One region of the Modestobacter sp. SYSU DS0511 genome, then DNA from elsewhere that is predicted to be linked to it. Evidence: predicted binding sites of a transcription regulator. Region 1 holds the regulator's gene; each other region holds the start of a gene.

Region 1 (7,004 bases):
CCGGTACCGGGCGGAGATGGCTCCCGCAATGGGAACCGCCCCGACCCTCTGACGAGGGCCGGGGCAGCTCGAGCTACTGGGCGAGGTGCCGCGGGTCGCTGGCCCTGACCCTGGCCCTGACCCTGACCCTGACCCTGGCCCTGGCCCTGGCCCTGGCCCTGGCAGGAGACGTCACCACAGGCCGCAGTGACGTTCCGGCCGGCTCGCCGGGACATCCCGCGGCACTTCGCAGGACATCCCGGCGAGCGTCGTCATCAGCTGCAGCCGCTGGTGGAGCCGCAGCCCTCGCAGACGTAGCAGCTGCCGGCGGGGCGCATCTTCGTGCCGCAGGTCATGCACAGCGGCGCGTCGGTCGCGGTGCCGGTGACCAGCTCCAGCAGCTCGGCCGAGGAGTGTGCCTCCTTGATCGCCTCCTTCGGCGACTCCTGGGTGACCTTCTCGGTCTCGGCCTTCACCGGGGCCTCGGTGGGCACCGAGCCACGCAGCGCCTCGACGTCGACCTCGTCCTCCTCGGTCACCTGCGGGGTGGCGGCGGAGGTGTCGTAGCCGGCGACCTGGGCGGCCCGCTCCTCGGCGCTGAAGATGCCGAGGTTCGCCCGCTTGTCCACCGGCAGGTGGTCCAGCGCCAGGCGACGGAAGATGTAGTCCATCACCGACTGGGCGATGCGGATGTCCGGGTCGTCGGTCATGCCGGCCGGCTCGAAGCGCATGTTGGTGAACTTCTGGATGTAGGTCTCCAGCGGCACACCGTGCTGCAACGCGATCGAGATGCCGATCGAGAAGGCGTCCATCACCCCGGCCAGGGTCGAGCCCTGCTTGCCGAGCTTCAGGAAGACCTCGCCGAGGCTGCCGTCCTCGTACATGCCGGCGGTCATGTAGCCCTCGGCGCCGGCGACGCTGAACGACGTCGTCATGCTGGTCCGCTTCTTGGGCAGCCGCTTGCGCACCGGGTGCGCCAGCGCAGCGGTGGCGGCGGGCGCCGTCTCCTCGACCGCGGCCTCGGCCTTGGTGCCGTCGTTCTTGCCCTTGCCACCGGACAGCGGCTGGCCGACCTTGCAGTTGTCGCGGTAGATGGCCAGCGCCTTGATGCCCATCTTCCAGCCCTGGAAGTAGATGTCCGCGACGTCCTCGACGGTCGCCGACTCCGGCATGTTGACCGTCTTGCTGATCGCGCCGGAGATGAACGGCTGGACCGCAGCCATCATCCGGACGTGGCCCATCGGGGAGATGGCGCGCTCGCCCATGGCGCAGTCGAAGACCTCGTAGTGCTCCGGGCGCAGGCTCGGGGCGTCGACGACGTGGCCGTGCTCGGCGATGTACTCGACGATCGCCTCGACCTGCTCCTCCTGGTAGCCCAGGCTCTTCAGCGCCCGCGGCACCGTCTGGTTGACGATCTGCATGGAGCCGCCGCCGACCAGCTTCTTGAACTTGACCAGCGAGAAGTCCGGCTCGATGCCGGTCGTGTCGCAGTCCATCATGAAGCCGATGGTGCCGGTGGGCGCCAGCACCGAGGCCTGCGCGTTGCGCCAGCCGTTCTCGGCACCGATGGCCAGGCAGTCCTGCCACTGCTGGGTGGCGGCCTTGAGCACGTCGGCGTCGTCGGCACCGACCGGGCGGATCGCGTCGTTCGCCGCGGCGTGCTTGCGCATGACCCGGGCGTGGGCGTCGGCGTTGCGGGCGAAGCCGTCGTAGGCGCCGACGACGCCGGCCAGCTCCGCCGAGCGGCGGTAGGCGGTGCCGGTCATCAGCGAGGTGATCGCCGCGGCCAGGGTCTGCCCGCCCCGCGAGTCGTAGGCGTGGCCGGTGGCCATCAGCATCGCGCCCAGGTTGGCGTAGCCGATGCCCAGCTGCCGGTAGGCCCGGGTGGTCTCCCCGATCGGGTCGGTCGGGAAGTCGGCGAAGCAGATCGAGATGTCCATCGCGGTGATGATCAGCTCGACGGCCTTGACGAAGTTCTTCGAGTCGAACGTGCCGTCGTCCTTGAGGAACTTCATGAGGTTCAGCGACGCCAGGTTGCACGAGCTGTTGTCCAGGCTCATGTACTCCGAGCAGGGGTTGGACGCGTTGATCCGCCCGGTCTCGGGGTTGGTGTGCCAGTCGTTGATCGTGTCGTCGTACTGGATGCCCGGGTCGGCGCACTCCCAGGCGGCCTGGGTGACCTTGCCGAACAGCTCGCGGGCGTCGACGGTCTCGATCACCGAGCCGTCGGAGCGGGCCCGCAGGCCGAACTCGGTGCCCTCCTCGACCGCGCGCATGAACTCGTCGTTGACCCGGACCGAGTTGTTGGCGTTCTGGTACTGGACGCTGGTGATGTCCTTGCCGCCGAGGTCCATGTCGTACCCGGCGTCGCGCAGCGCGCGGATCTTGTCCTCCTCGCGCGCCTTGGTCTCGATGAACTCCTCGATGTCGGGGTGGTCGATGTCGAGGACGACCATCTTCGCCGCGCGGCGGGTGGCGCCACCGGACTTGATGGTGCCCGCCGAGGCGTCGGCACCGCGCATGAAGGAGACCGGGCCGGAGGCGGTGCCACCGGAGGAGAGCAGCTCCTTGGAGGAGCGGATCCGGGAGAGGTTCAGGCCGGCACCGGAGCCGCCCTTGAAGATCAGCCCCTCCTCGCGGTACCAGTTCAGGATCGAGTCCATCGTGTCGTCGACCGCGAGGATGAAGCAGGCGCTGACCTGCTGCGGCGAGGCGGTGCCGACGTTGAACCAGACGGGCGAGTTGAAGCTGAAGACCTGGTGAAGCAGCATCCAGGTGAGCTCGTGCTCGAAGATCTCGGCGTCGCCCTCGGAGGCGAAGTAGTCGTGCTCGCGGCCGGCTGCACCGTAGGTGAGCACGACGCGGTCGATCAGCTGGCGGAGGCTCGTCTCGCGCTGGGGGCTGCCGACCGCGCCACGGAAGTACTTGGTGGTGACGATGTTGGTGGCGTTGATGCTCCACTCGGCCGGGAACTCGACGCCGCGCTGCTCGAAGTTGATCGAGCCGTCCCGCCAGTTGGTCATGACGACGTCGCGGCGCTCCCAGACCACCTCGTCGTAGGGGTGCACACCGGCAGTGGTGAAGACGCGCTTGACCTTCAGGCCCTTGCCCCGGGTGGGCGCCTTCGGGCTGCGGCGGGTCCGGGTGGTGGCGAGGCGGTCGGCTGTCTCGGTCATCGTGCGAGGGCTCCCTGGTGTTCGTGCTCTGGCGTCGAGCTGAGCGGCGGTGCGGGCGGAGCGGCTGGGGAAGCCGGCGGGTGCCGGAGCCGGGTGGTGCGGTGCGGTCTCCTCGTCGAGACCTGTGTAGTCAGGGGGTGTGACAGTTCGGGGCGGCGTCCTCAGGACCCGCCGGCCGCGCCTGGCGGCCCGTCCTCGGCGGCAGGTGCCCCACCGGCTCGGGCGCGCACAGCGGCCCGCAGCTCGGCGATCTCCTTCTCGAAGTCGGCAGCGGAGCTGAAGCTCCGGTAGACGCTGGCGAAGCGGAGGTAGGCGACCTCGTCCAGGTCGCGCAGCGGGCCCAGGATCGCCAAGCCGACCTCGTGGCTGGGGATCTCGGCACACCCGGTGGCGCGGACGGCGTCCTCGACCTGCTGGGCCAGCAACGCGAGCTGGTGCTCGTCGACCGGGCGGCCCTGGCAGGCGCGGCGGACACCGGCGACCACCTTCGCGCGGGTGAACGGCTCGCTCACGCCGCTGCGCTTCACGACGGCGAGGACCGCCTCCTCGACGGTGGTGAACCGCCGCCCGCAGCCGGGGCACGAACGCCGCCGCCGGGTGGTCGCGCCCTCGTCGGTCTCGCGCGAGTCGATGACGCGGCTGTCGGGGTTGTGGCAGAAGGGGCAACGCACTGCCGGTCCACCTCCTCCCGAGGTGTCGCGACCGGGATCACCGCGGTGCTGTGACACCGTGGGACACCGGCCCGTGGACCGCTCCTGTGGACTGCTCCGGGGACATCCGGTGGATGGCCCGGGGAGAACGTGTGGAGCGGCTGTGGACGACTTACATCCGTGTAAGCACTAGATGTTGTGGTGGAACCGTACGGCCACCCCTACAGGTGTGCAAGCCCTGTCGTGCGTGTCGTGTTCCGCAGCTGACCCGCCCGCCGCTCGCGCACCCATCCGTCACAGCCCGGGCCCGCGGCGACGGGCCCACTGCACCCCATCAGGGCAGCTCGAGCACCTGACCGGGCTGCAGCACGACGTCCTGGAGGTCGTTTCGATCGAGGATCGCGTCGACCACCGCCCGCCGGTCCTCGTCGGGCGCCAGGTCACCGGCGATCGACCAGAGCGTGTCGCCCGGCTGGACCACCACCGTGCCGGCGCCGGCCAGCCGCAGCGCGGGCTCCCCGTCGGCGACCACCGCGAGCGTGCCCACCGCCACCCCCAGGCCGATCGCCACCGACAGCGCCGCCACCGCGCGCCGGCCACGGCGGGTGAGTCGCAGCGGCAGCTCCGCCCACTCGCCGGCCGACGGACACGGAGCGGCGGCCCGGGGCGGGCCGCAGTCGCCACCGCGGACGGGCCGCGCGACCGCGACCCCCGGCGAGGACATCGGCCGCCCACCAGGACGCACCGGCGGGCGGCGGGCCGGGCGGGCCTCAACCCGCCCGGCGGACCCCGTCCGGGCGGTCGGCGCCGGCGAGACCAGCCGGAGCGGCGGGCGGAGCGGGGCGACGGTGGCGTCCGGGTACTCGGCGATGACCATCGGTGCACTCCTCACAGCAGGCACCCGGGGGTGCGATCTCGAACGCCTGTTCGATTCGAACGTCTGTGCGATGTCTACCGCACGGCACCGACAGGAGTGCGCCGACACGGCGGGTGTTCGAACACCTGTTTGAAGACCCGCCGCCGAACCGCTACCGTGCGCAGGGAGACCACGACGGCGTCCCACCCCGCCCCGGCAGGCGGGATGCCACCGGGCAGCTGCGCGCGCAGCCGGACGAGGAGGACACATGGCGGTCGACGGCCGGACGGCGGACGAGCGCAAGGGGTCGAGCCGCCGGAGGCGCCCGGCCGGGCAGGCGGCGGAGCCCACAGCGGACACCGGCGGCGCGGCCGTGCGCGAGTTCCCCGACCGCGGCGAGGCCGGCGACGGGCTCACCCAGCGCCAGCGCCGGGTGCTGGAGGTCATCCGCGACTCCATCGAACGCCGTGGCTACCCGCCCTCGGTCCGCGAGATCGGCGAGGCCGTCGGCCTCTCCTCCGCCTCCTCGGTCGCCCACCAGCTCTCGGTGCTCCAGCGCAAGGGCTGGCTGCGCCGCGACCCCAACCGGCCGCGCGCACTGGACGTCCGGTTGCCGGGCGAGCACGGCGTGACCGCCGGCGCCGACGCCTCGGCGGATGCGCTCGCCGCCGCCGGTGCGGCCAGTGGCGTCGACGAGGCGGGCGCCTCGGCACCCACCTACGTGCCCCTGGTGGGCCGCATCGCCGCCGGTGGCCCGGTCCTGGCGGAGCAGGCCGTCGAAGACGTCTTCCCGCTGCCGCGCGAACTGGTCGGTGAGGGCACGCTGTTCATGCTCAAGGTCACCGGTGACTCGATGGTCGAGGCCGCGATCTGCGACGGCGACTGGGTGGTGGTCCGCCAGCAGCCCACCGCCGAGAACGGCGAGATCGTCGCGGCGATGATCGACGGCGAGGCGACCGTGAAGACCTACAAGCGCCGCGACGGGCACGTGTGGCTGCTGCCGCACAACCCGGCCTACGCGCCGATCCCCGGCGACGACGCCACCGTCCTCGGCCGGGTCGTGACGGTGCTGCGCCGGGTCTGACGCCGGTGTCGGCCGCCGGCCGGGTCACTCCCGCCGGCGGCCGGTCACTCCCGCCGGCGGCCGGTCACTCCCGCCGGCGGCGGCGGAACTTCCCGCCGATCCAGACGGACACGGTGGCCACCCCGGCCGCGATGATGCCGGCCGTCACCGGGGCGACGCCGGGGGCCGCGGTCACCAGCTCCCCCGTCGGTCCGGCACCGGGAGCCGGATCGATCGAGGTGCTCGTAGCCTGCTCAGCCGACACCGGGACCAGGGTCACCGGCGCCGGCAGCCCCTCGCTGGTGACCAGCAGGTCGCGGTTGTTCGCCGCGAAGGTGATCGCCTCACCCTGCGGTGAGTCGGGGAGCGCGATCCGGACCGGCGCGCCGGACAGCGCGCCGGGCACGTCGGAACCGGTCAGCGTCCAGACGTAGGCGTCGGTGTAGGTGCGCAGGGCGATGCGCTGCCCGTCCGCCGACACCGCGCCCCCGGTCACCAGCAGCTGCCCCGCGCGGCCGACCGGCCCGCCCGGCGTACCGGTCAGGGTGAAGCCCAGCCCGACCACCCGGGTCATCGGCACCGTGGCCCCGTCGGCCAGCGGCGCATCCGGGCGGTACACGCCGGAGGCGCCGAGCACCTCCTTGGTCACCAGGTACGGCGTGCCGTCAGGCGCCAGCAGCAGCGCCTCGGCGTCGTGCGCCCCGTCCGGGTAGGTGAGCCGGGTGAGCGTGGTGCCGCCGTCAGGGCGCAGCCCGATCAGCGCGACGGTCTCCCGGGCGGCGTTGTTGTCCCCGATGTCGGCCAGCCAGACCGTGCCGTCCGCGGCCAGGGCGAGGTCCTCGGGGTCGTACGGGTCGACGCTCCCCGACCGCACCTCCGCGACGGCGCAGGAGGTGTCGAGGACGTAGACCTCCGCCCGGTCACCACCATCGTTCATCGCCAGGAGCGTCTCCCCGGCGCTGGCCAGGCCGGAGATCTCCGGCAGCCGCGGGTCGGTGATGGTGCAGCGCGTGCTCGGCGCGGCTTCCTCGGCGAGCGCCGCCGATGGCGGCAGAACCGCGAGCCAGACCGCTGCGGGCAGGGCGAGGAGCGCCCCGTCCGCCAGGCAACGGCGGCCGGCGCGGCTACGCGTGCGGCCGGCCCACTCTGGCACGGACCCAGCGTGACACCACGACTGCGTCGAGTGCATGAACCACGCCCAAGAGCACGATGCCGACGGCCGCTCCCACCACCGCATCGGTGACCCAGTGGAAGTTCAGCGCCACCATGGCCACTCCGGT
Region 2 (7,004 bases), on a different contig from region 1:
CTTGCCGACCAGCTCGCGCTGCCCGGGGGACTCGATCTGGAACATCCCCAGCGTCCGGGTGCTGCGGATCAGCTCGAAGGTGGCCGGGTCGTCGCGCGGAACGGCGTCGATGTCGACCTGCTGCCCGTCGACCCGGGCCACCTCGTCCATCGCGTGGGCGATCGCCGACTGCATCCGGATGCCCAGCAGGTCCAGCTTGAGCAGCCCGAGCTCCTCGACGTCGTCCTTGTCGAACTGGCTCATCGGGTAGCCCAGGTAGCTGCTCTCCACCGGGGTGCGGTCCAGCAGCGTGGCGTCGGACAGCAGCACCCCGCACGGGTGCAGGGCGATGTGCCGGGGCAGCCCGTCGAGCCGGGCGACCAGGTCGAAGAGCAGGTCGAGGTCACCGGAGCCGCCCGACCGCTGGGAGCCCAGCCGGCTGGCCCGCAGCTCTGGCAGGTCGCGCAGCGCCGCGTGCACCTGGTCGGCCCGGATGTGCGGGAACGCCTTGGCCACCGCGTCGATCTCGGCCGGGGGCAGCCCGAGGGCTGCCCCGACGTCGCGGATGGCGTGCCGCACCCGGTAGGTGTCCATCATCGAGATGCAGCTGACCCGGTCGGCGCCGAAGCGCTCGATCACCGCGTCGTAGACCTCCATCCGCCGGGCGGACTCCACGTCGATGTCGATGTCCGGGAGCTGGTGGCGCAGCGGGGAGAGGAAGCGCTCCATCAGCAGGCCGTAGCGGATCGGGTCGACGTCGGAGATGCCCAGCAGGTAGGTGACCAGGCTGCCCGCGCCCGAGCCCCGGGCCGCCGCCCGCACCCGCAGGCCCTTGATCAGGGCGACCACGTCGGCGACGGTGAGGAAGTAGGAGGGGTAGCCGAGGGAGTCGATCACCGCCAGCTCGTCGGCCAGCCGCTCGCGCACCGCAGCGGTGGGGGTCATCGCCCGCCGGCCGAAGCCCGCCTCGCAGCGGGCCCGCAGCACCTGAGAGGGGCCCATCCCCCGCTCGGCGGCGGTGGTGACCACGTCGAGCTCGGGGTAGCGGACGCTGCCGATGCCCAGGTCTGCGCGGACGTCCACGGCGCACTGCTCGGCGACCCGGGCCGTGGTCTCCAGCAGCCGCAGCGCCGCATCGCGGTCGGCCCCGGCCAGCTCGGCGGCGAGCTCGGCCATCTCCTTGCCCGACTTCAGGTAGCCCTCGGCGGTCCGCCGGTCGACGTGCCGCTGCCCCAGCGGCACCAGCCGGCGGGCAGCGTCGAGGACGTCGGCGGTGGGGGCGTCGAGCGCGTCGACGTAGCGCACCGCGTTGGTGAGCACCGCGGGCACGCCGGTCTCGGCGGCCAGCCGCAGCATCGCCTGGGCGCGCGCCCGGTCGCCCCGGCCGCGGTGGTGCACGACCTCGAGCACCAGCCCGCCGCTCCCCTCCCCGCCGTCGAGGACCGCGCGCCAGGCGGCCAGCCGGGCGCGGGCGAGGTCGGCGTTGCCGGCGGCCAGGGCCCGGCCCACCGACGAGTCGGGTCCGAGCACCGCCAGCAGCCCCGCAGCGTGCTCCCCGGCCAGGGCCAGCGAGCTGACCGGCGCGCCGCGGGTGCCGCCCAGGTGGGTGGCGCTGGTCAGCCGGCACAGCGAGCGCCAGCCGGCGCCGTCGCGGGCCAGGAAGGTGACCCGGGGCAGCCGGGGATCGACGCTGGCTCCGCCGCGGGCCGGCGACCGGCGGCCCGCGGGGTGCTGCGCGCGGTGCAGCTCCGCCGAGCGGATCCGCCCGGCCTCCCCCGGCTCGCCGCCGGCGACCGGGTCGACGGCGAGGTCGACCCCGAACAGCGGCCGGATGCCGGCCGACCGGCAGGCCAGCGCGAACTTGACCGCGCCGTAGAGGCCGTCGCGGTCGGTCAGCGCGAGCGCCCCCATGCCGTGCTCGGCGGCCCGGGCCACCAGGTCGGCCGGGTGGTTGGCGCCGTGGCGCATCGAGTACCCGGAGGCGACGTGCAGGTGGACGAAGGGGTCGCTCACGAGACGGGGCCGGAGCCGGGACGACCCGGGCCGCGCCGGCGCGAGCCGGGGTCGACCGCGCGCAGGTGGGTGGGCGGCGTCGGTGCCGGGCGGCTGATTGTGGTCTCGACGACGGTGAGGAACGTGCCGACGTCCCGGACGAGGTCGTCGGCCTCCCGTTCGGTGACCGCGTGTGACAGCCCCGCCTCGGCGGCGGCGCGCTTGGCCGCGCCGGCGGCGAAGAACGCCGCCCACTCCCCCAGCTCGGGGGCGACCTGACCGATCAGCACCCAGGCGCTGCGCGGGCGGCGCCGCCCGGCCTCGGGCTGGGTGCGGGCGGCCAGCACGGCCGCCGCGGCCCGCAGGGCGGCCAGGTGGGCGGTCGCGTACCGCCAGGCCGCATCGGGGCTGCTGGCGGCCTCGGCCAGCCCGCGATGGGCCTGGCCGAGCAGCTGGGCGGCGGCGGCCGGCAGCGGCGGGAGCAACGGGAGCTGCCCGTCGGCGACGGCCGGGAGGGCCCGAGCGGCGCCCATCAGTCGTGCACCCGGACGAGCAGCCACTGGTTGTCCGCCGGCTCCCAGGACAGGTCGAACACCCCGGCGAAGCTCATCCGGGATCGGCCGGCCCGGACCGCCTCCACCCGCCACACCTGGCGGGTGGCCACCAGCTCCGCCGACGCGCCCCCCTGCCCGGCGCCGGTCTGCCACCAGGGGGAGGTCTCCACCCAGGAGTCGAGCAGCTCCCCCACCACGTAGCGGGTCGAGCCGCGCCAGAACTGCGCCGGCCCCTCGGCTCCCCGCTCGACCTGGACCTCTTCACCGACGCGGCCACCGGCCCCGACGAGCACCCGGCTCATGACAGACTCCCGCCTCTCGCCCCCACCGGCCCCGCACCCGCCCGGCGGGGAAGCGCCCCGGAGGGCGCCGGACAGGGTGTGCGACCAGTGTTCGAACAGATGTTCGAACACCGATGAGTAGACCGGACCCGTCGAGGGGCGTCAAGCCGGAGCGGGCGTGTCCCGTCCGTGTCGTTACAGCGGCCGAACCCGAGTGGCGCACCCGATCCACCGGCCTACGCGGGCAGCCACCGCCGGCTGATCACCGATGGCGCACGTCCCGGCCGGCGGTGGGAGGATCGCCGACATGACCGCAGCGGAGGAGACCCCGCACCACCCCCGGGTCGCCGAGGTCGTGCGAGTGCTGCGCGCCGCCGGCGCCCCGGGCGAGGTCCGCCTGCTGCCCGACAGCGCCCGAACGGCCGCGGCCGCCGCCGCCGCGCTCGACGTCCCGGTCGGCGCGATCGCCAACAGCCTCGTGTTCGAGGCCGGTGGGCACCCGGTGCTGGTGCTGACCAGCGGGGCGCACCGGGTCGACGAGGCGCTGGTGGCCGAACTGCTCGGCGTGCCGTCGCTCGCCCGGGCCACCCCGGCGTTCGTCCGCGAGCACACCGGCCAGGCCATCGGCGGGGTCGCCCCGGTCGGGCACCCGGCGCCGATCGGCACCCTGGTCGACGTCGAGCTCGCCCGGCACCCCACGGTGTGGGCCGCGGCCGGCCACCCGCACGCCGTCTTCCCCACCACCTACGACGAGCTGCTGCAGCTCACCGCCGGCACGGCCGCCGAGGTCGGCCCCGGGCCCGCGGTCCCCCAGGAGGACCTCCGATGACCGGCACCACCCCCGCCACCCGGGTCACCGAGCTCCCGGCCGGCTGGCTGCGCGAGCACATGCACGAGGCGCTGGCCGTCTACGGCGCGGCGATGGGCTACGGCGAGTCCGTCGTCGCCGGCCGCTACGGCTACGCCGTCCAGCACACCGAGCGCCCGGGGTTCCGCGCCGTCGGCGCGTTCGCCGAGGGCGCCGACGGCGCCGAGCGGCTGGTCGGCTTCGGCTACGGCTACCTGGTCGCGCCGGGCCAGTGGTGGCACGACCAGGTGCGCAACGCGCTGGACCGGCGCACCGCCAAGCAGTGGCTGCCCGGCGCCTTCGAGGTGTGCGAGCTGCACGTGCTGCCCGAACACCAGAGCCGGGGCATCGGCCGCCAGCTGCTGCACGCACTGGTGGCCGACCTGCCCCACCCGGCTGCGCTGCTGAGCACCCCGGACACCGACACCAAGGCCTTCCGGCTGTACCACGCCGACGGCTTCGTCGACCTGGCCCGCGGCTACCACTTCCCCGGCGACTCCCGGCCCTTCGCCATCCTCGGCGCCCGCCTCCCGCTCACCCCGGCCGGCCGGAGGGCCTGATCAGCACCGACAGCGCCGTCGACGCCGTCGTCATCGGCTCGGGGCACAACGGTCTGGTCGCCGCCTGCCACCTGGCCCGCGCCGGCCTCCGCGTGGAGGTGGTGGAGCGCGACGAGGTGCTCGGCGGCGCGGTCTCCACCGTCGAGCGCTGGCCCGGGGTGCGGGTCGACCGCGGGTCCAGCGCGCACGTGATCATCCGGCACAGCGGCGTGGTCGAGGAGTTGGAGCTCGAGCGCTTCGGGCTGCGCTACGTCGACTGCGACCCATGGGGCTTCGCCCCCGCCCCGGTGCCCGGCGACCCGGGTCCCGACGGCCGCCCGCTGGTGTTCTCCGTCGACCTGGACGCCACCTGCGCCTCGATCGCGGCGGCCTGCGGGGACGCCGACGCCGACGCCTACCGCCGGTTCGTCGAGGTCTGGGGCCCGCGCAGCGCAGCCGTCGTGAAGGCGTTCGGCGACCGGCCGGCGATGAGCCGGCTGGTCCGGCACCTGTGGCCGGTCGGCGCACCGCGGCGCGGCCAGCCGCGCACCCCGGGCGCGGAGATCGCCACCGACTTCCTCGGCTCCGGCGACGCGCTGCTGGACCGGTGGTTCACCAGCGAGCGGCTCAAGGCGGCGCTGGCCTGGTTCGGCGCCCAGTCCGGGCCCCCGATGTCCGAGCCGGGCACGGCGGCCATGGTCGCGTGGGTCGCGCTGCTGCACGACGTCCCGCCCGGGCACCCGGTGGGCGGCTCCGGCGGGCTCACCGAGGCGCTGGCCGCACGGCTGGCCGCCGACGGCGGGCGGATCACCCTCGGCGACGGCGCGGCCCGGCTGCTGGCCGACGACGGCCGGGTGACCGGCGTGCAGACCGCGTCCGGTCGGCGGATCCGGGCCGACACCGTCGTCGCCGCCTGCCACGTGCTGGCCACCAAGGCCCTCGCCGGGGACGACGCACCGCCGGCGCTGGCCGCCGCCGAGCCGCCGGTGGGCAACGGCTTCGGCCTGGTCCTGCGCGCGCAGACCGACGCCCTCCCCCGCTACCCCGGCGCGGGCGACGAGGCGCTACAGGGACTGCAGCTGCTGTGCACCGACCGGGCCCAGCTGGCCCGCGCGCACGGCGACTGGCTGGCCGGCGAGCTCCCCCGGGAGCCGGTGCCGCTGGCGATGTCCTTCTCCGCGAGCGACCCGACGCTGGCCCCGCCCGGCCAGCACGTGGTGACCATCTGGGGGCAGTGGTACCCCTACGAGCTCGCCGACGGGTCGGACTGGGAGGAGATCGCCGACCGGGCCGCCCAGCAGCTCATCGCCGCGGTCGACCGGTACGCCCCGGGGTTCGCCGACTCGGTACAGCGGCTGTACGTGCAGACCCCGTTGAAGCTGGAGCAGGAACTGTCCCTGCTCCGTGGCAACGTCATGCACGTGGAGATGGGCCTCGCCAGCATGTTCGGCTTCCGGCCGACCCCCGCGCTCTCCGGGCACCGGGTGCCGGGCCTGGCCGGGCTCTACCTCGCCGGGGCCTCCACCCACCCCGGCGGCGGGGTCTCCGGGAACTCCGGGCGCACCGCCGCCCGGGTGGTGCTCGCCGACCGGCGGCCGGCCGCCCGGCTGCGCACCCTCGCCACGGCTCGCCTGCGGGGTGCGCGGCGGTGACCGGCACGGCCACCCGCACGCCCCCGGCCGCCGACCGGGCGCCGGTGCCCTGGCTGCCCTGGGCGCTGGCGGTCGGCGTGGTCGCCACCGCGATCGCCTACCCGCTCACCGACGGCGACGCCCGGAACGCGGTCAGCTGGACGATCGTGCTGCTCGGCACGGGGGTGTCGATCACCTCGGCCACGGTGAGCCGGGGCTGGCGCACCGGGCTGGGCGTACTGGTCCTCGTCGGCGCCGTCGCGGTGCTGTTCGAGGCGCTCGGGCTGGCCACCGGCTTCCCCTACGGCGAGTACGCCTACAGCGACGTCCTGGGGCCCACCCTGCTCGGGGTGCCGTTCCTGGTGCCGCTGGCCTGGCTGATGATGGCCTGGCCGAGCTGGGTGCTGGCCGCGTGGCTGACCCGCCGGCTCGGCCGTCCCCGGGTCGCCCGGGTGCTGGTGGCCGCCTACGTCTTCGCCGCCTGGGACGTCGTGCTCGACCCGCAGCTGGTGCAGGCCGGCTACTGGCGCTGGGCCCACCCCGAGCCCGGCCTGCCCGGGATCCACACCGTGCCGCTGACCAACCTGGCCGGCTGGCTGCTGGCCGGGCTGGTGCTGATGACCCTGCTGGACCTGCTGGTCACCCGCACCGCGCGGCCCCGCCGCACCGGCGACGCCGCGCCGCTGCTGGTGCTGGCCTGGATGACCCTGGGCGGGGCGCTGGCGCACGCGGGGTGGCTCGGCCTGCCCGGCTCCGCGCTGTGGGGCGTCCTGCTGGCCCTGCCGGTGCTCGCCGCCGTCGCCGTGCAGGCCCGCCGGTGAGCCGGCTCGTCCGGGCCTGCGCCGGCCTCTCGGTGCTCGGCGCCGTGCACGCCGCGGTCAACACCCGGCTGCTGCGCCGCCCGCCGGCGGTCCCCCCGCCGGTCGCCCGCCGGGTCACCGTCGTGCTGCCGGTCCGCGACGAGGCCGACCAGGTCGCCGACTGCCTGGCTGCGGTGCTCGACCAGCGCGGGGTGCCGGAGCTGGCGGTCGTGGTCGTCGACGACGGGTCGACCGACGGCACCGCCGAGCAGGTGCCCGCCGACGACCGGGTCACCGTGCTCCGCGCGACCCCGCCCGCGCCGGGTTGGCTGGGCAAGCCGAACGCCTGCGCGCAGGGCGCGGCGGCCGCCGGCGACGCCG
Region 3 (7,004 bases), on a different contig from region 1:
TGCCCGAGGACGCGCACGCCGGCTTCGACCGCCTGGTGCACGCCGTTCTCGCGTCTCCCGGCAACGGCCGGCAGCCCGCCCTGGGCGCGGCTCTGCGCAGCCAGCTGCCCGGCACCGCCGGCGTCCGCTGGCTGCACGCCGAGGGGCTGTCCCCGACCGCGCGGGCCTCCGCGCTCACCGCCGCGCACTGGCTGTCCCTGCACGCGGCCTGGCTGGCGCACGAGCGGGCGCCGCGCGGTGGCGGCCGCCCCGCCGCATCATCCGGCCGGGCGGACAGCCGGCACGGGCACGCGCCCGGCGCCCAGGCCGCACCGCGCTGGTTCTAGCGGCCGGTCGAGGATGTCATCCCTCGATGGCGTCCTCGACCGCCAGCTCGGCGGCCCGGTCGGGGTGCGCGAACGCCTCGGTCAGCGCCGCGCGCAGCGGCCACGCCCCGGCGCGCCAGGCCAGCGCCCGGCCGAACGCCGCCGGGGTGCCGTCGACCGCGTCGGGTTCACCGGGCCACCAGGGCACGGTGCGCCCGCCGGTGACGGCGACCTCGGCGTGCACCGCCACCTGCCCGCTCAGCTCGGCCACCCCGAGCCGGGCGGCGGCCAGCCCGGCGCCGGGGACGTCGTGCCACGGGAGCGTGCGGACCGGGCGACTGGTCACCCGCGCCCGCCCGGCCAGCTCCGAGGCCAGCGGCAGGTCGAGCAGGTCGGCGACGGCCTCGGGCGCTCCGCCCGCGGGCACGAGGTCACGTTCGACCAGTGGCTGTAACCACGGGGCATCGAGGACGACGGCATCCTCGCTGACCTGTCGCGGCCCCACCCGGGCCCGGTCCGGCGGGTCGACGTCCATGCCGTCCAGCGCGGCTGCGAGCTGCGCGTACACCGTGCGCAGCACCGCCGGGACGACGGTGCGCCGGGGGTCGCCGAGCCGGTCGAGCAGGTCCAGCGCGTCGTCGGTGTCGGCCAGCAGGGCGGCCACGGTGGCCGGGGGGCCGAGCAGCGCCAGCACGTCGGCGGGCAGCTCGGGCGCAGGTTCGTACAGTCCCTGCAACTCTGCGCTCGCGGGGTGCCGCAGCCGGTCGGGTCGCTGGCCGTCGAGCACCGGCGACGTCCGCAGCCACCAGCGCAGGTAGCCGGGAACGACGGCGCCGCCCAGCTGGACGTCGGCCCGGGCGTCGGCCGGGAGCGCGGCCAGCAGCGGCAGCGCACGGGGCCAGTCACGCACCAGCTCCAGGTCCCGGACGGCGGTCAGCGGCGGCCAGTCCGGCGGCGGGGCGTCGGCGGGCAGCCGGTCGAGCACCGCGTCGGCCCACTCCTCGGCGCGGTCGACGTCGAGGTCGTCGGGGTGCTCGGCGCGGACGGTGGCGAACCCGTCGAGCACGCCGACGGCGACCAGCGCCGCCCGGTCGTGCCGGCGGGCGAACCCCCGGTCCAGGGTGCCCAGCGCACCGCGTTCGAGGACGCCGGCCAGCGGCGAGCCGGGCAGCACCAGCTCCCCGGCCGGCGCCCAGCCGCCGTCGTCGTCGGGCAGCGCGAGCTCGGCCAGCTCCGGGTGCGGGTCCGGGCCGGCGGCGGCCACCAGGGTGAGCACCGCCTCGGCCAGCGGCTCGACGTCCTCCCCGTCGTCGACGCGGTCCAGCGACGCCTGCACCGCGGCAGCGACCGCCGGGTCGGCGAGGACGGCGGCCGCGGTGGCCGGCCGGGCGCCGAGCCGTTCCAGCACCTGCGCCGCCCGGCCGGTGGTCGCGGCGGGGTCGGCGATGCGCAGCCCCAGCGGCGCGAGCCGCGCGGTGGGCAGCGCAGGATCGGGCAGCAGCACCCCGGCCGGTGACTGCGCGGTGCGGCCGTCGGCGAGCGGGACCGGCAGCGCGGCCAGCTCGCCCCGGTCGGCATCGGCCAGCGCGGTGTAGAGCGCGGCCCACCACTCCCCCGGCCGCTGCACGCCGCGGACGGCCTCGACCACCTCGGCCAGCCCGGCGCGGCGGACGCCCAGCGCGGCGAGCACCGGCCCGTCGGCGCGCCGCGACCAGCCGGCCGGCAGCAGGCCGGGCAGCACGCCGGTCAGCGCCGCGACCCGCTCCGGCGTCCCGTCGTCGAGGGCGACCGCCCGGCCGGTCCGCAGCGGGGGCTCCTCGGGGTCAGCGGCCGGCAGCCACGCGGTGTGGGTGAGCCGGTCGAGCACCGCCCGGCAGAGCGCGGCGTCCAGCTCGGTGGCGGCGAGCGTTGCCTTGGGCACCAGCTGCAGCAGCACCGGGTCAGGCAGGAGCTCGGTGATCAGGTCGGTGTAGGCGTCGGCGAGCACCGCGACCAGGGCGTCGGTGAGCGGGCCGGGGGCGACGTGCCGGCGGTCGGGGTCGAGCGGGAACGGCGCGGTCAACCGGGCGGGCAGCGACAGCGGCTCGTCGCTGGGGGTCGGCGCGTGCAGCACCTGGCGGCCGGCCAGCGGGGCCGGGGCGCCGTCGTCGTCCAGCGGCACGGCACAGGTGACGGTGTAACCGCGGCGGTCGCGCTCCTCCACCGGGCGGTCGGCGAAGAGCTCGGCGGGCAGCTCGCCGGTGCGCGAGACCACGGCCCAGGTGGCGCGGACCCCGTCGTCGCTGAGCACGACCCGGTCGCCGTCGCCGGATCGGCCGAGCGTGCGGACGACGCCGTCCAGCACCACCTCGATCTCGGCGAGCGCGGAGAGGCCGAGCAGCAGGGTCGCGTCGAGGTCGCGCAGCGCGGCGCGGACGGCGTGGGCTGCGCCGGGGCGCAGCGGCAGGACGACGGCGGTGGCGAAGCCGTCGGGCACCACGCCCGTCACGTCGAACGGCAGTCGGAGCACCGGGACGGCGCCGGCGCGGCGGTCCAGCTCGGCGGCGAGCTCGGGAACGGCGGCGACCGCCTCCCGGGTCGCGGCGGCGCTGAACCGCACTGACCGGTCGGTCGAGAGGACAGCGGGCTCGTCGCTGACCGCGAGCACCGCGGCGAAGCCGACACCGAACCGGCCCACGCCCGCGCCGTCGCGCTTGGCGGAGGCGCGGAGGGTGGCCAGCGCCTGGACACCGGCGTCGTCCAGCGGGGCGCCGGTGTTGGCCGCGATGAGCGTGTTGCCCGCGGTGTTGCTGCTGAGGGTCAGCCGCAGCCGGCCGGGGGCGCCGGCTCGGGCCGCGGCGTCGGCGGCGTTCTGCGCGAGCTCGACCAGCAGGCGGTCCCGGTAGCCGCCGCGAACCAGGTCCTCCTCGGCGTTGGCGTCCTCCCGGAAGCGAGCCGGGGAGTCGGTCCAGGCGGCGAGGACCCGCCGCCGCAGCTCAGCAGGCTCGGGCACGCGGCCGAGCATCCCACCCAGGGGACACGTCGTTAGGCGAACGCCGCCGGAGCTGTCCGCCGCGCGCCCGTGAGACGACCATGCCCGGGAACAGGGTCAACGCCACGGTGACAGGAGTTCGGGCGCAGGTCCTCCGCTACTCGAGGAGCGGTCCGATGAGGATCTCGGTGCCGTCGGGGCGCCAGGTGCGCCATCGCCCGTCGGGTTGTCGTTGCACCCGGAAGCCGTGGTGGACCTTCGTGTGGTGGCGCTCGCACAGCAGCGCGGAGTTGGTCAGTGACGTCTCGCCGCCGTGGAGCCAGTGGATCAGGTGGTGGACGTCGCACCACCAGGTGGGCGCACCGCAGCCGGCGAACACGCAGTGCTTGTCCCGCCGCTCGACCGCCCGCCGCAGCCCCGGTGTCACGACCCGGTGGTCACGGCCCAGGTCCAGCGGGACCCCGTCGGGGCCCATGACGATCCGGGAGATGCTGCCGTCGCAGGCCAGGTACCGGGCCCGGGCGGCGGAGATCCTCGCCCCGAAGCCCATCTGCGCGGCGCCCGCACTAGTCGCCGGGGCAGCCAGGTCGTCGAGGTCCACACCGACGACCACATGCGGCTTGACGGTGCGCAGCGTCGGCAACGAGCCCGCCGCGAGCTGGTTGTCGCAGAGCTGGACGAGGGCATCCGCCTGCTGCTGCGCTCGGGTCCGCTCATCACCCTTCGGGCGGTCGGCCTGCACGATCGATTCCAGCGCCGCCTGCACCTTCTCCCCACCCACGGCGTCCAGGTCGAATCGCCCGGTCACCGAACCATCGGCGTGCTTGGCGATCGACAGCCGCCTCCCCTCGGTGGGGTCCGGCTCGGCACCGTCGGGATCCAGAGCTTCCTCGAACGCCCGCACCGCGACCGCGAGCGAGGCATGGGGCGAGTCCTGCGCCACGTGCGCCCAGGCGTCGTCGAACGCGCCCAGGTCGATCCCCTGCTCCGCGGCCTGCGCCCGCTCCGGCTCGCCCACCGCGCTCGCCACGACGTCGACCTGCGCGCCGGTGATCGACCCGTCCGTGAACCCCTCGGCCATCGCCGGGAAGTGCTCCAGCGCCCGCCCGGCCCGCACCACCCGGCCGGCCTCGCCGGCGGACAGTCGCTGGTGCCCGATCAGCCACGACCGCATCGACGCCAGGCCGTCACGCTCCGCGGCCTGCGCGAGCTCGCAGGCCCGCACCGTGCGAGCCAGCTCCGCCGCCGCCCGGTTCTGCAGCCGCACCAGCTCGCCGACCCGGTCGAGCAGCTCACCGTCACCGAACGCGTGCAGGTCGTCGGCTGCGAGCGCGTCGAGAGCGGACTGCAACTCGCTCACGGCGACCTCCCGACGTGTTCGAACGTGTGTACGAATCCTATCGGGAGTTGCGCCGCTCCGCCAGGCGAATCCCCAGGTCAACTGCCCAATCCGGCCTTCCGCTGACCGGGCTGGCCACGTTCGCCAGCACGCCGCCCCCGGTAACGTCCGAGGCATGGGAACAGCGACGACGACGGCGGTGGTGACCGGCGGCGCCCGCGGGCTGGGCGCGGCGATCGCGACCCGCCTCCGGGCCGACGGGCACGCGGTGGCGGTGCTCGACGTGGTGGCGCCGGACGACCCCGACCTCACCGCCGCCTGGACCGAGTGCGACGTCACCGAGCCCGACCAGCTCGAGGCGGCGATGACCGCGATCACCGGGCAGCACGGCGGCATCGACGTGCTGGTCAACAACGCCGGCCTGATCTCGCCGCGGCGTCCCTACACCGAGAGCTCCAAGGAGGAGCTGCTGCGCTTCCTGACCGTCAACGCGGTCGGGTACGCGCTGGCCACCCAGGCCGCGCACCCGTGGTTGGTCGTCAGCGACCGCGGCTGCGTGGTCAACGTCGCCTCCCGCACCTTCTTCACCGGCGGGCCGGGCCAGCTGGCCTACGTCGCCAGCAAGGGCGCGGTGCTCGGCATGACCCGGGTGCTCGCCCGGGAGCTGGGCGAGCACGGCGTCACCGTCAACGCGGTCATGCCCGGGCAGGTCGCCACCCCCGGCACCGAGCAGTACAACTCCGAGGACGACTTCGACCGGACCATGGCCCAGCAGGCGATCCGCCGCCGGGTGCAGCCCGACGACCTCGCCGGCCTGGTCTCGTTCCTGGCCGGCCCCGACGCCCGGATGATCACCGGGCAGACCATCGTGTGCGACGGCGGCGGCCTGCTGCACTGACGCCGGCGGTCCCGGCCGGGAGAGCTCGGCGGGGCAACCGCAGGGCGCGGCCGGCCCGACACGTCGCGGGCGTCCGGTTCACCGGCGGTCTGCGGACGCCCCCAGACGAGGCGAGGCTCCCGGGGGCGGGGGAAGCAGGGGTCGGGGCCGCGCCGGTGACCGGCGCGGCCCGACGATCACACGTACTGCCGGACGACGATCGTCGCGACGCAGGCCGGCTTGGTGCCGCCCTCGACCTCGAAGGTCAGCGTGGTCTGCATCTGCACGCCACCCGGGACGTCGGTGACCTGGTCGACGACGGCGCGAGCGCGGAGCTTGCTGCCCACCGGCACCGGGGAGGGGAAACGGACCTTCTCGGTGCCGTAGTTGACGCCCATCGAGAAGCCGGTGATGTTCATCAGCTGGGGCAGGAACTGCGGGGTGAGCGACAGGGTCAGGTAGCCGTGCGCGATGGGCCCGCCGAACGGGCTCTCCTTCTTCGCCCGCTCCGGGTCGACGTGGATCCACTGGTGGTCGCCGGTGGCGTCGGCGAAGGTGTTGACCATCTCCTGGGTGATCTCCACCCAGTCGCTGGTGCCCAGGTCCTTGCCGGCCAGGCTCTTGACGCCCTCGATGCCGTCGACGGTGATGGGGTTGCTCATGGGTCTCTCCTCGGGTCGGGGTGGATCAGGGGGTGGGCGTGTCCGTGCCGGTGGCGACGGAGCTGGCCCACCGCAGGTCTGCCTTGCCCGACGGGCTGCGCCGCAACTCGTCGACGACGACGAGCTCGCGCGGGCGCTTGTGGTCGGCCAGCCGCTCGCCGACGTAGGCGCGGGCCTCGGCCTCGGTGAGCTCCGCGCCGGGGTGCAGGGCGACGACGGCGACGATCCGGGAGCCCCAGCGCTGGTCGGGTGCGCCCACGACCATCGCGTCGCGGACCGCCGGGTGGGTGAGCAGCAGCTGCTCGACCTCCTCGGCGAACACCTTCTCCCCGCCGGTGTTGATCACCCGGCTGCCGCGGCCGTGGAAGACCACGGTGCCGTCGGCGTCCAGGCTGGCCATGTCGCCGGGTACCACCCAGCGCTTCCCGCCGATCTCGCGGAAGGTGGCCGCGGTCGCGGCGTCGTCACCCTGGTAGCGGATGTGCTCGTCGACGGGCGCGGCGAGCATGCCGACCTGGCCGGAGCCGGGTTCGACGTCGCGCCCCTGCTCGTCGATGATCCGCGCGCCGGGGACCAGCCGGAAGCGCGCGGTCTCGGTCGGCTCGCCCCGACGGGTCTCGATGACCGCGTACGGGCCGCCCTCGGAGGAGGCGACCAGGTCGCGGCACACGATGTCGGCGTGGTGCAGGAGCCGCTCCTTGACGTCGGCGCTCCAGGTCACGCCGACGCTGATGATCCGGCGCAGGCTGGACAGGTCGTACGGGCGCCCCTCGGCCTCGGCCCGGTCGAGCGCCTCGGCCAGCGGCCGGGCGAACACGTCGCCGACGATGGAGACGGTGTCCACCCGCTC
Region 4 (7,004 bases), on a different contig from region 1:
TGGTGCCGGACGACGCCTCGCTGCGGGCGGCGGCCGACCTGCTGAACTCCGGCAGCAAGGTCGCCATGCTGGTCGGTCAGGGTGCCCGTGGCGCCCGGGCCGAGGTCGTCGAGGTCGCCGACCTGCTCGGCGCCGGCGTCGCCAAGGCGCTGCTGGGCAAGGACGTGCTCCCCGATGACCTGCCCTTCGTCACCGGCTCGATCGGGCTGCTGGGCACCCGCCCGACCTGGGAGATGATGAAGGACTGCGACACGCTGCTGACGGTGGGCTCGAACCTGCCCTACAGCGAGTTCTTTCCGGAGTACGACCAGGCCCGCGGCGTGCAGATCGACCACGACGCCAAGTTCATCGGGATGCGGTACCCGTACGAGCTCAACCTCGTCGGCGATGCGGCCACCACGCTGCGCGCGCTCATCCCGCTGCTGGAGCGCAAGCAGGACCGGTCCTGGCGCGAGGGCATCGAGGACGGCATCCGCCGCTGGTGGGAGATCATGGAGAAGCGGGCGAACACCGACGCCGATCCGGTCAACCCGATGCGGCTGTTCTCCGAGCTGAACGGCCGGCTGCCCGGCAACGCCATCATCACCGCCGACTCCGGCTCCGCCGCCAACTGGTACGCCCGGCACCTGCGCTTCGGCCCGGACAACCGCGGCTCACTGTCCGGCACCCTGGCCACCATGGGCCCGGGCGTGCCGTACGGAATCGGCGCCAAGTTCGGCCACCCCGACCGACCGGTCATCGCCTTCGCCGGTGACGGCGCCATGCAGATGAACGGCCTGGCCGAGCTGCTCACGATCGCCCACTACTGGCAGGAGTGGCGCGACCCGCGCCTGGTGGTCGCGGTGCTGCACAACAACGACCTCAACCAGGTCACCTGGGAGATGCGGGCGATGGGCGGGGCGCCGAAGTTCGCCGACTCGCAGACGCTGCCCGAGGTCTCCTACGCCGACTTCGCCGCCGGGCTGGGCTTCGAGGCGATCACGGTCGACGACCCGGAGCAGGTCGGCCCGGCCTGGGACTGTGCGCTGGCTGCCGGCCGGCCGGCGCTGCTCGACGTGCACGTCGACGCCGACGTTCCGCCGATCCCGCCGCACGCGACGCTCGAGCAGATGACCGACACCGCGAAGTCGCTGCTCAAGGGCGACGAGGACGCCTGGGGCGTGGTCAAGCAGGGCACCAAGAACAAGATGCAGGAGTTCCTGCCCAACCGGAGCTGACCATGTCGACCGCACACCTCCCATCGCCGACCGTCCGGCCGTGGGACGGGGCGGACGACTCCCGGGTCGACGTGTCGGCGCTGGACGCTGACCTGCGCCGGCGCGTCGACGGCGAGGTCCGGTTCGACGCCGGCACCCGCGCTGCCTACTCGACCGACGCGTCCAACTACCGGGTCCCGCCGCTGGGCGTGGTCGAACCGCGCACGGTCGACGCCGCCGTCGAGGCCGCGGCGGTCTGCCGGGAACACGGCGTCCCGTTGCTGTCCCGGGGCGGCGGCACCAGCCTGTCCGGGCAGACGACGAACGCCGCCGTCGTCCTGGACTGGAGCCGGTACTGCCACCGGCTGGAGTCCCTCGACATCGACGGACGCCGGTGCGTGGTGGAGCCCGGCCTGGGGCTGACCCTGCGCGCCGGTGAGCTCGACGACCTCCGGGTCGGCTGACCGCCGGACCCGAGACCGGACGCGCGACGAGCGCGCTCCGGACCAGCAGGAACGACAGACGGGAGGACGAGATGAAGACGCAGGAGTTCGTGTCCGCGGTGCAGCAGTCGGCCCGGATCCCCGATCACGAGCACGCCGAGCAGGCCGTCCGGGCCACCCTGACCGTGCTCGGGCAGCGGTTGTCGACCGAGGCGAAGGACCTGGCCGCCCAGCTGCCGCCCGAGCTCGCCTCGGCGATGCCCACCGACGGGTCGGTCGAGCGCTTCGGCCTGACCGAGTTCTACGGCCGTGTCGCCGAACTCGAGGGGCAGGGCTGCACCCCGGAGCAGGCGCGGCAGCACGCGCGTGCGGTCACCGCCGGGCTCCGCGAGGCGGTGGGCGCCGAGTACCTGCACGTGCTCGACCAGCTCCCCGACGACTACGGCGACCTCACGCACACCGAGAACGCGCACCACTGACGGCCTGCCGCCCCTCCGGGTCGCCGTGGCGACCCGGAGGGGCGGAACTCAGACCAGCCGACGCGCGGTGTTGTAGCCCCACATGTCGATGCTGGCGACGCGGACCACGTCACCGGCGCTGGGGGCGTGGACCATCAGCCCGTCGCCCAGGTAGATGCCCACGTGCCCGACGGGGGAGTAGTAGAAGACCAGGTCACCGGGCTGCAGGTGCGCCCGGTCGACGTGCACGCCCATCGTGGACTGCATCCGCGACGAGTGCGGCAGGTCGACGCCGGCCGCCCGGAAGGCGAACTGGGTCAGGCCCGAGCAGTCGTAGACGTTCGGACCGGCCCCGGCCCACACGTAGGCCTTGCCGAGCTGGGCCATCGCGGTGTCGATGACCACCTGGGCGGCGGAGGTCGGTGCGGCCGCGGCCGCGACCGGCGCGGCGATCGGAGCCGGGGCCGGGGCCGGCGGGGCGGCGCCCCCGGCGTTGGCCTGGGCGGCGAGCGGGGTGAGCACCACGCCGGCGCCGGTGAGCAACGCGATCAGCGCGCCCTTGGCCGCCGAGCGGGTGGAACGACGAGCAGAGGTGGTGCGCAGGGCCGTCATGGAACGACGAGTTCTCCTTGTTCTCCTCAACCGCCTACCGAGTTAGCTGACGGGTTCGGGCGGGGAACTCGCCCGGCACGGCCACACGTGCGTGCGGCCGAGCTTCACCCCAGAACTGCGGTGGGTCCCCGGTCCGGGCGACGGCTGCAGCATGCGCGGCCGACGTCCGGTTCGGCGGTGCCGTCCGGGTGTCACCAGGTGCGGTGACGGTCGGACCCGGTCGGCCGCGACGACGCTAGGTGGCGATCTGGTGGTCCGCAGCCGCCGTCGTCGGCCGGATCCGGACGGTCTCCGACTGCGACTCGCCGTCGTGACCGTGGCAAACGTGAAGCTGTCCCCGGCGTGTCTCGGGACGTTGCGAACTGATGAATGGACGGCGCGTGACGACGCTTCGTGTTCACGACCTAACCAGCTGGCGAACGGCCCGACCCTTGGGAGATGGCTCGGTCGTGAGCGGTCGGGCCGCTGCCGTCAAGGGGGTTGTCTGACCTGTGGACAGGCGTTTGACCTGCTGGTTCGGGTGGTGGTGAGGCGCCGATCGCAGTAGTATTCGAACGTACGTTCGAATGACGGGGAGGTGTCCGTGAGCGACTCGATGACGCTGGACCCCCTTGCGCCGAACGTGGTCGCGGAGCTGTCCCCGGATGACCTGGAGGGGCTGTTCGGGTCGCCGTTGCAGTCGGCGTTGGACGCGCTGGCGGCCGAGGACCTGCACGCGTTCGGCGATGGTGAGCTGCTGGACAGGGTGGGCGAGCTGGTGCGGCTGCAGAACCGGGTGGCGGCGGAGCTGGCCCGCACGGTGCGGCATGCCGAGCTCGCGCAGGCCGTCGAGCGCGACGGGTTGGCGTCGATGCGGTCGTGGCTGATCGGGCACCGGTGGTTGTCGGCGGGCGAGGCGTCGCGGGTGGTGCGGGCCGGCCGGGTGTTGGAGCACCTGCCGGCGCTGGCTGCGGGGTTCGCTGCCGGGGAGGTCACCGCCGCGCAGGTCGACGTCGTGGCGAGCGCGGTGGGGGAACCGGAGCGGGCGCGTGCTCAGGAGCAGGGGATCGACCTGGGCGCGTTCGACACCGCGTGGGCGGATGTGGCTCGGGAGGCGCCGCACGCCTCGCTCGGGGTGGCGGTGCGGGCGTTCATCGAGGCGCTGGACCCCGACGGGCCCGAGCCTGACCCCACGGAGGGGCGGCGGCTGTCGATGGCCAAGCACGCTGACGGCAGCGTCACCGGCCGGTTCGACCTGGACGCGGTGGGTGGGGAGAAGCTGCAGGCGGCGATCGAGTCGATCGTGCAGGCCAACCGGCCCAAGGGCGACACCCGCACCCGCGCGCAGCAGCAGGCTGATGCGTTCGTGCAGCTCTGCGACAACCAGCTCGCCTCCGGTGGCCTGCCGACGCTGCGGACGGTGAAGCCGCACGTGGTGCTGCAGCTGGACCTGGACGATGCAGTCGATCCGGCCACTGGCCCCGGCGCCGCGCAGACCGGGTTCGGTGCCAGCATCTCCGCCGCCCGTGCCCGCTGGCTGGCCTGCGACGGGAGCATCTCCCGGATCGTGATGGGCCCCGACGGCACCCCGCTGGACCTGGGGCGGAACCACCGGGTCGTCACCCCCGGACTCCGCAAGGCGGTGGAACGGCGGGACAAGGGGTGTGTGTTCACCGGCTGCGGTGCCCCGACCTGGTGGTGCGATGTGCACCACCTGATCCACTGGCTGCACGGCGGCGAGACGTCGTTGACCAACTCCGCTCTGCTGTGCGAACGGCATCACACGAAGGTCCACCACGGCTTCCGGGTCGAGCGGCAACCCGACGGCCGGTGGCGCACCTTCCGGCCCGACGGCACCGAGATCCTCATCGGCCCACTGCTCACCTGACCTGCTCGCCACCGACATCCGACCGCGGTCACTCGCGGCCGTGCTGCTTCCCGTGGGAGTGGCATGCCTCGGTGGCGGCCGGGCTCGGCGCTCGATCGAGCAGAGAGTGGCGCACGAGGTACCCGAGGTCTGAATGGGCGCTTCCTGACAGTTTTCCCGCTTCTCTTGGTCGAGTCGCTGACGGTGAACGGGCTTTTCCGCCGCTTAGTTTCGAAAAGGAACGTCCATAGACAAACGGGGAGCACGACATGACCGACGCACCGGCGCCGGAAAAGGCCCAGGCCACGGGCAAGAAGCCGCTGTACAAGCGCGCCTGGTTCATCGTCCTGGCGGTGATCGTGGTCATCGCGATCGGCGCCAACATGGGAGGTGACAAGGAGACCGGGGACGCCACGGCCAGCGCTGACACGTCATCGGGCGCAGCGGCTCCGGTCGACGACGCTGCTGCGGCGGACGTCGAGGAGCCTGTCGCCGAGGAGGCCGCCGTCGAGGAGTCGGGCAACCCCGGCATCGGCGAGCCAGCTGCCGACGGCAAGTTCAACTTCGTGGTCAATGGCGTCGACTGCAGCACGACCGAGATCGGCAACGAGTACCTGAACACCACGGCGCAGGGCCAGTTCTGCATCGTCGACGTCGCCATCACCAACATCGGCGACAAGGCGCAGAGCTTCTTCGGCGACAACGCCAAGCTCTTCAACGCCCAGGGCCAGGAGTTCTCCGCCGACAGCGAGGCTGCCATCTACCTGGATGACTCCTCGTCGCTGTACGAGGAGATCAACCCGGGCAACAGCCTGACGAGCAAGGTCGTGTTCGATGTCCCGGCCGGCACGGTTCCGACCGCCATCGAGCTGCACGACTCCGCCTTCTCCGGCGGGGTGACTGTCGACCTGCAGTGACCTGATCGACGGAGCCACCGAGTTCCGACGTACGACGACAGCGCCGCCGAGGATCGCTCCTCGGCGGCGCTGTCGTGTCTCGGGTGCTGCGGGTCAGACGATCTGCTCGCCGATCCCGAACTGCAGCGAGCCGTCGGGGCCGGCGGCGGCGTCGAGCGTCTTGTCGTCGAGCAGCTCCGCGGCGCGGGGGTCCAGGAACACCCGGGCCCCGGACGCGTCGAGCACCGCGTCGTCCTCGGCGGGCACGGCGGCCAGGCTCAGCTCCAGGTTGGCGCCGGTCGGGTCGTTGGCGATCCGCAGCCCGCCGGACTCGGGCACCTCGGACTGGCCGAGGATGCCCTTGATCGCCGTGGCGGCGCCGTTGGTGAGGGTCAGCATCGTGCGGGGTCCTCTCGGTTGCAGGGGGCCCGGCCCGCCGGACGTCGATGGCCGGCGGACAAGGCGGTCGACCTGAGACGGTTCGCCTCGCACCCCCAACCTCCCCGTCGCCCGGGGCGGGGTCAACCCTCGTCACGCACCCGCAAAGAAGCCCGCGCCCCCTGCACCCACCGCACCTGCCGCGCCCACCGCCCCCACCGCGTCGGTCGCGGTGATCGGCTGGCCGCTGCCCGCGCGCGTCACCCGACCCGCCCGCACCGCGTGCGCCAGCCCCGCCTCCAGCGCCGGCATCAGCACCGGGTGCAACCGCCGGTGCCCGAACACCGCCAGCGTCTGCGCCACCAGCTGCTCGTGCGTCAACCCACCGCTCGACCGCAGCAGCGCCACCATCGCGTTCCCGATCTCCTCCGGCGGCACGTGCTCCAGCGGCCGGTCACCCGCCGAGCCCTGCCGGCGGAACCCCACCCACGACGCCGGGTCGACGCCCTCCGGCCAGAGCCACTCCGCCGCCGGGTCGGGCAGCAGCGCCAGCAGCTCCGCCATCCGCGCATCGGTCAGCCGCGGCACCTCGAAGGCCCGCGCCGCCCGCCGGGCCAGCCGCTCCCGGTGCACCGGCCCCTCCGCGGCGATCCCGTCGACCAGCAGCTCCCGCACCAGCCGCGCGATCGCCGGGTCGACCAGCCGGCGCAGGTCCCGCGGCTCACCCACCGGCCCCGGCGTCCACGGCACGAACGGCTCCTCCCCGGGCAGCCGCACCGGCGGCACCAGCGGGCGCGCCGGCACCCGACGCGGCGCGTCGACATGCCCCGGCCCCGATGCCGGGGCCGGCGCGTCACCTCGAGCACGCGCGGGCTGCAGTGGCGAGGGCAACGCGGCCGGCGGCCGCGCCGCCCGCACCGCGTCCGCCAGCCGGTCGAGCACGGCCTCCCGGTCGGTCAGCCACTCCGGCAGCCACACCCGCTCCACCGCCCAGCCGCGCGCGGTCAGCGCCCGCACCGGCAGCTCCAGGCGATCGCCCAGCGTCGCCGCGTCGTCCGGCCCGTCGAGCAGCACCGCCACCCGCGGCCGCCCGGGCTCGCCGGCCGGGGCCAGCGCCACGTCGACGCGGAACCCGGACAGCCCGACGTCCGTCCGCACCGCCAGCCCGCGGTCCC

The links. Region 1 encodes LexA, which represses DNA repair genes until DNA is damaged. Its sites were predicted from a motif close to TCGAACANNTGTTCGA; they were not measured.
Region 2: ACI783_RS01660 (DUF6504 family protein) is a predicted target of LexA. The motif match lies at 2,919-2,934, and genes of this name have one in related genera.
Region 3: ACI783_RS05800 (DUF222 domain-containing protein) is a predicted target of LexA. The motif match lies at 4,655-4,670, and genes of this name have one in related genera.
Region 4: ACI783_RS16925 (DUF222 domain-containing protein) is a predicted target of LexA. The motif match lies at 3,260-3,275, and genes of this name have one in related genera.

Annotation. Positions count from the first base shown of each region.
Region 1 is NZ_JBJGZY010000038.1:15,756-22,759, reverse strand. Features, by position in the region: gene ACI783_RS16420 (vitamin B12-dependent ribonucleotide reductase) at 255-3,155, opposite strand; gene nrdR (transcriptional regulator NrdR) at 3,317-3,826, opposite strand; gene ACI783_RS16410 (LysM peptidoglycan-binding domain-containing protein) at 4,140-4,682, opposite strand; gene lexA (transcriptional repressor LexA) at 4,930-5,745, shown strand; gene ACI783_RS16400 (hypothetical protein) at 5,810-6,877, opposite strand; gene ACI783_RS16395 (phosphatase PAP2 family protein) at 6,849-7,004, opposite strand, start outside.
Region 2 is NZ_JBJGZY010000002.1:89,060-96,063, forward strand. Features, by position in the region: gene ACI783_RS01650 (DNA polymerase III subunit alpha) at 1-1,992, opposite strand, end outside; gene ACI783_RS01655 (SAV_6107 family HEPN domain-containing protein) at 1,989-2,504, opposite strand; gene ACI783_RS01660 (DUF6504 family protein) at 2,504-2,827, opposite strand; gene ACI783_RS01665 (YbaK/EbsC family protein) at 3,114-3,635, shown strand; gene ACI783_RS01670 (GNAT family N-acetyltransferase) at 3,632-4,213, shown strand; gene ACI783_RS01675 (phytoene desaturase family protein) at 4,246-5,844, shown strand; gene ACI783_RS01680 (carotenoid biosynthesis protein) at 5,841-6,644, shown strand; gene ACI783_RS01685 (glycosyltransferase) at 6,641-7,004, shown strand, end outside.
Region 3 is NZ_JBJGZY010000008.1:7,381-14,384, reverse strand. Features, by position in the region: gene ACI783_RS05810 (hypothetical protein) at 1-326, shown strand, start outside; gene ACI783_RS05805 (sacsin N-terminal ATP-binding-like domain-containing protein) at 343-3,297, opposite strand; gene ACI783_RS05800 (DUF222 domain-containing protein) at 3,434-4,636, opposite strand; gene ACI783_RS05795 (SDR family NAD(P)-dependent oxidoreductase) at 4,791-5,513, shown strand; gene ACI783_RS05790 (MaoC family dehydratase) at 5,690-6,154, opposite strand; gene ACI783_RS05785 (AMP-binding protein) at 6,180-7,004, opposite strand, start outside.
Region 4 is NZ_JBJGZY010000041.1:22,977-29,980, reverse strand. Features, by position in the region: gene ACI783_RS16945 (thiamine pyrophosphate-requiring protein) at 1-1,217, shown strand, start outside; gene ACI783_RS16940 (FAD-binding oxidoreductase) at 1,220-1,660, shown strand; gene ACI783_RS16935 (DUF2267 domain-containing protein) at 1,732-2,118, shown strand; gene ACI783_RS16930 (C40 family peptidase) at 2,167-2,709, opposite strand; cyclic di-AMP (ydaO/yuaA leader) riboswitch at 2,727-2,871, opposite strand; gene ACI783_RS16925 (DUF222 domain-containing protein) at 3,293-4,576, shown strand; gene ACI783_RS16920 (DUF4352 domain-containing protein) at 4,825-5,472, shown strand; gene ACI783_RS16915 (Fe-S cluster assembly protein HesB) at 5,566-5,850, opposite strand; gene ACI783_RS16910 (DUF4011 domain-containing protein) at 5,983-7,004, opposite strand, start outside.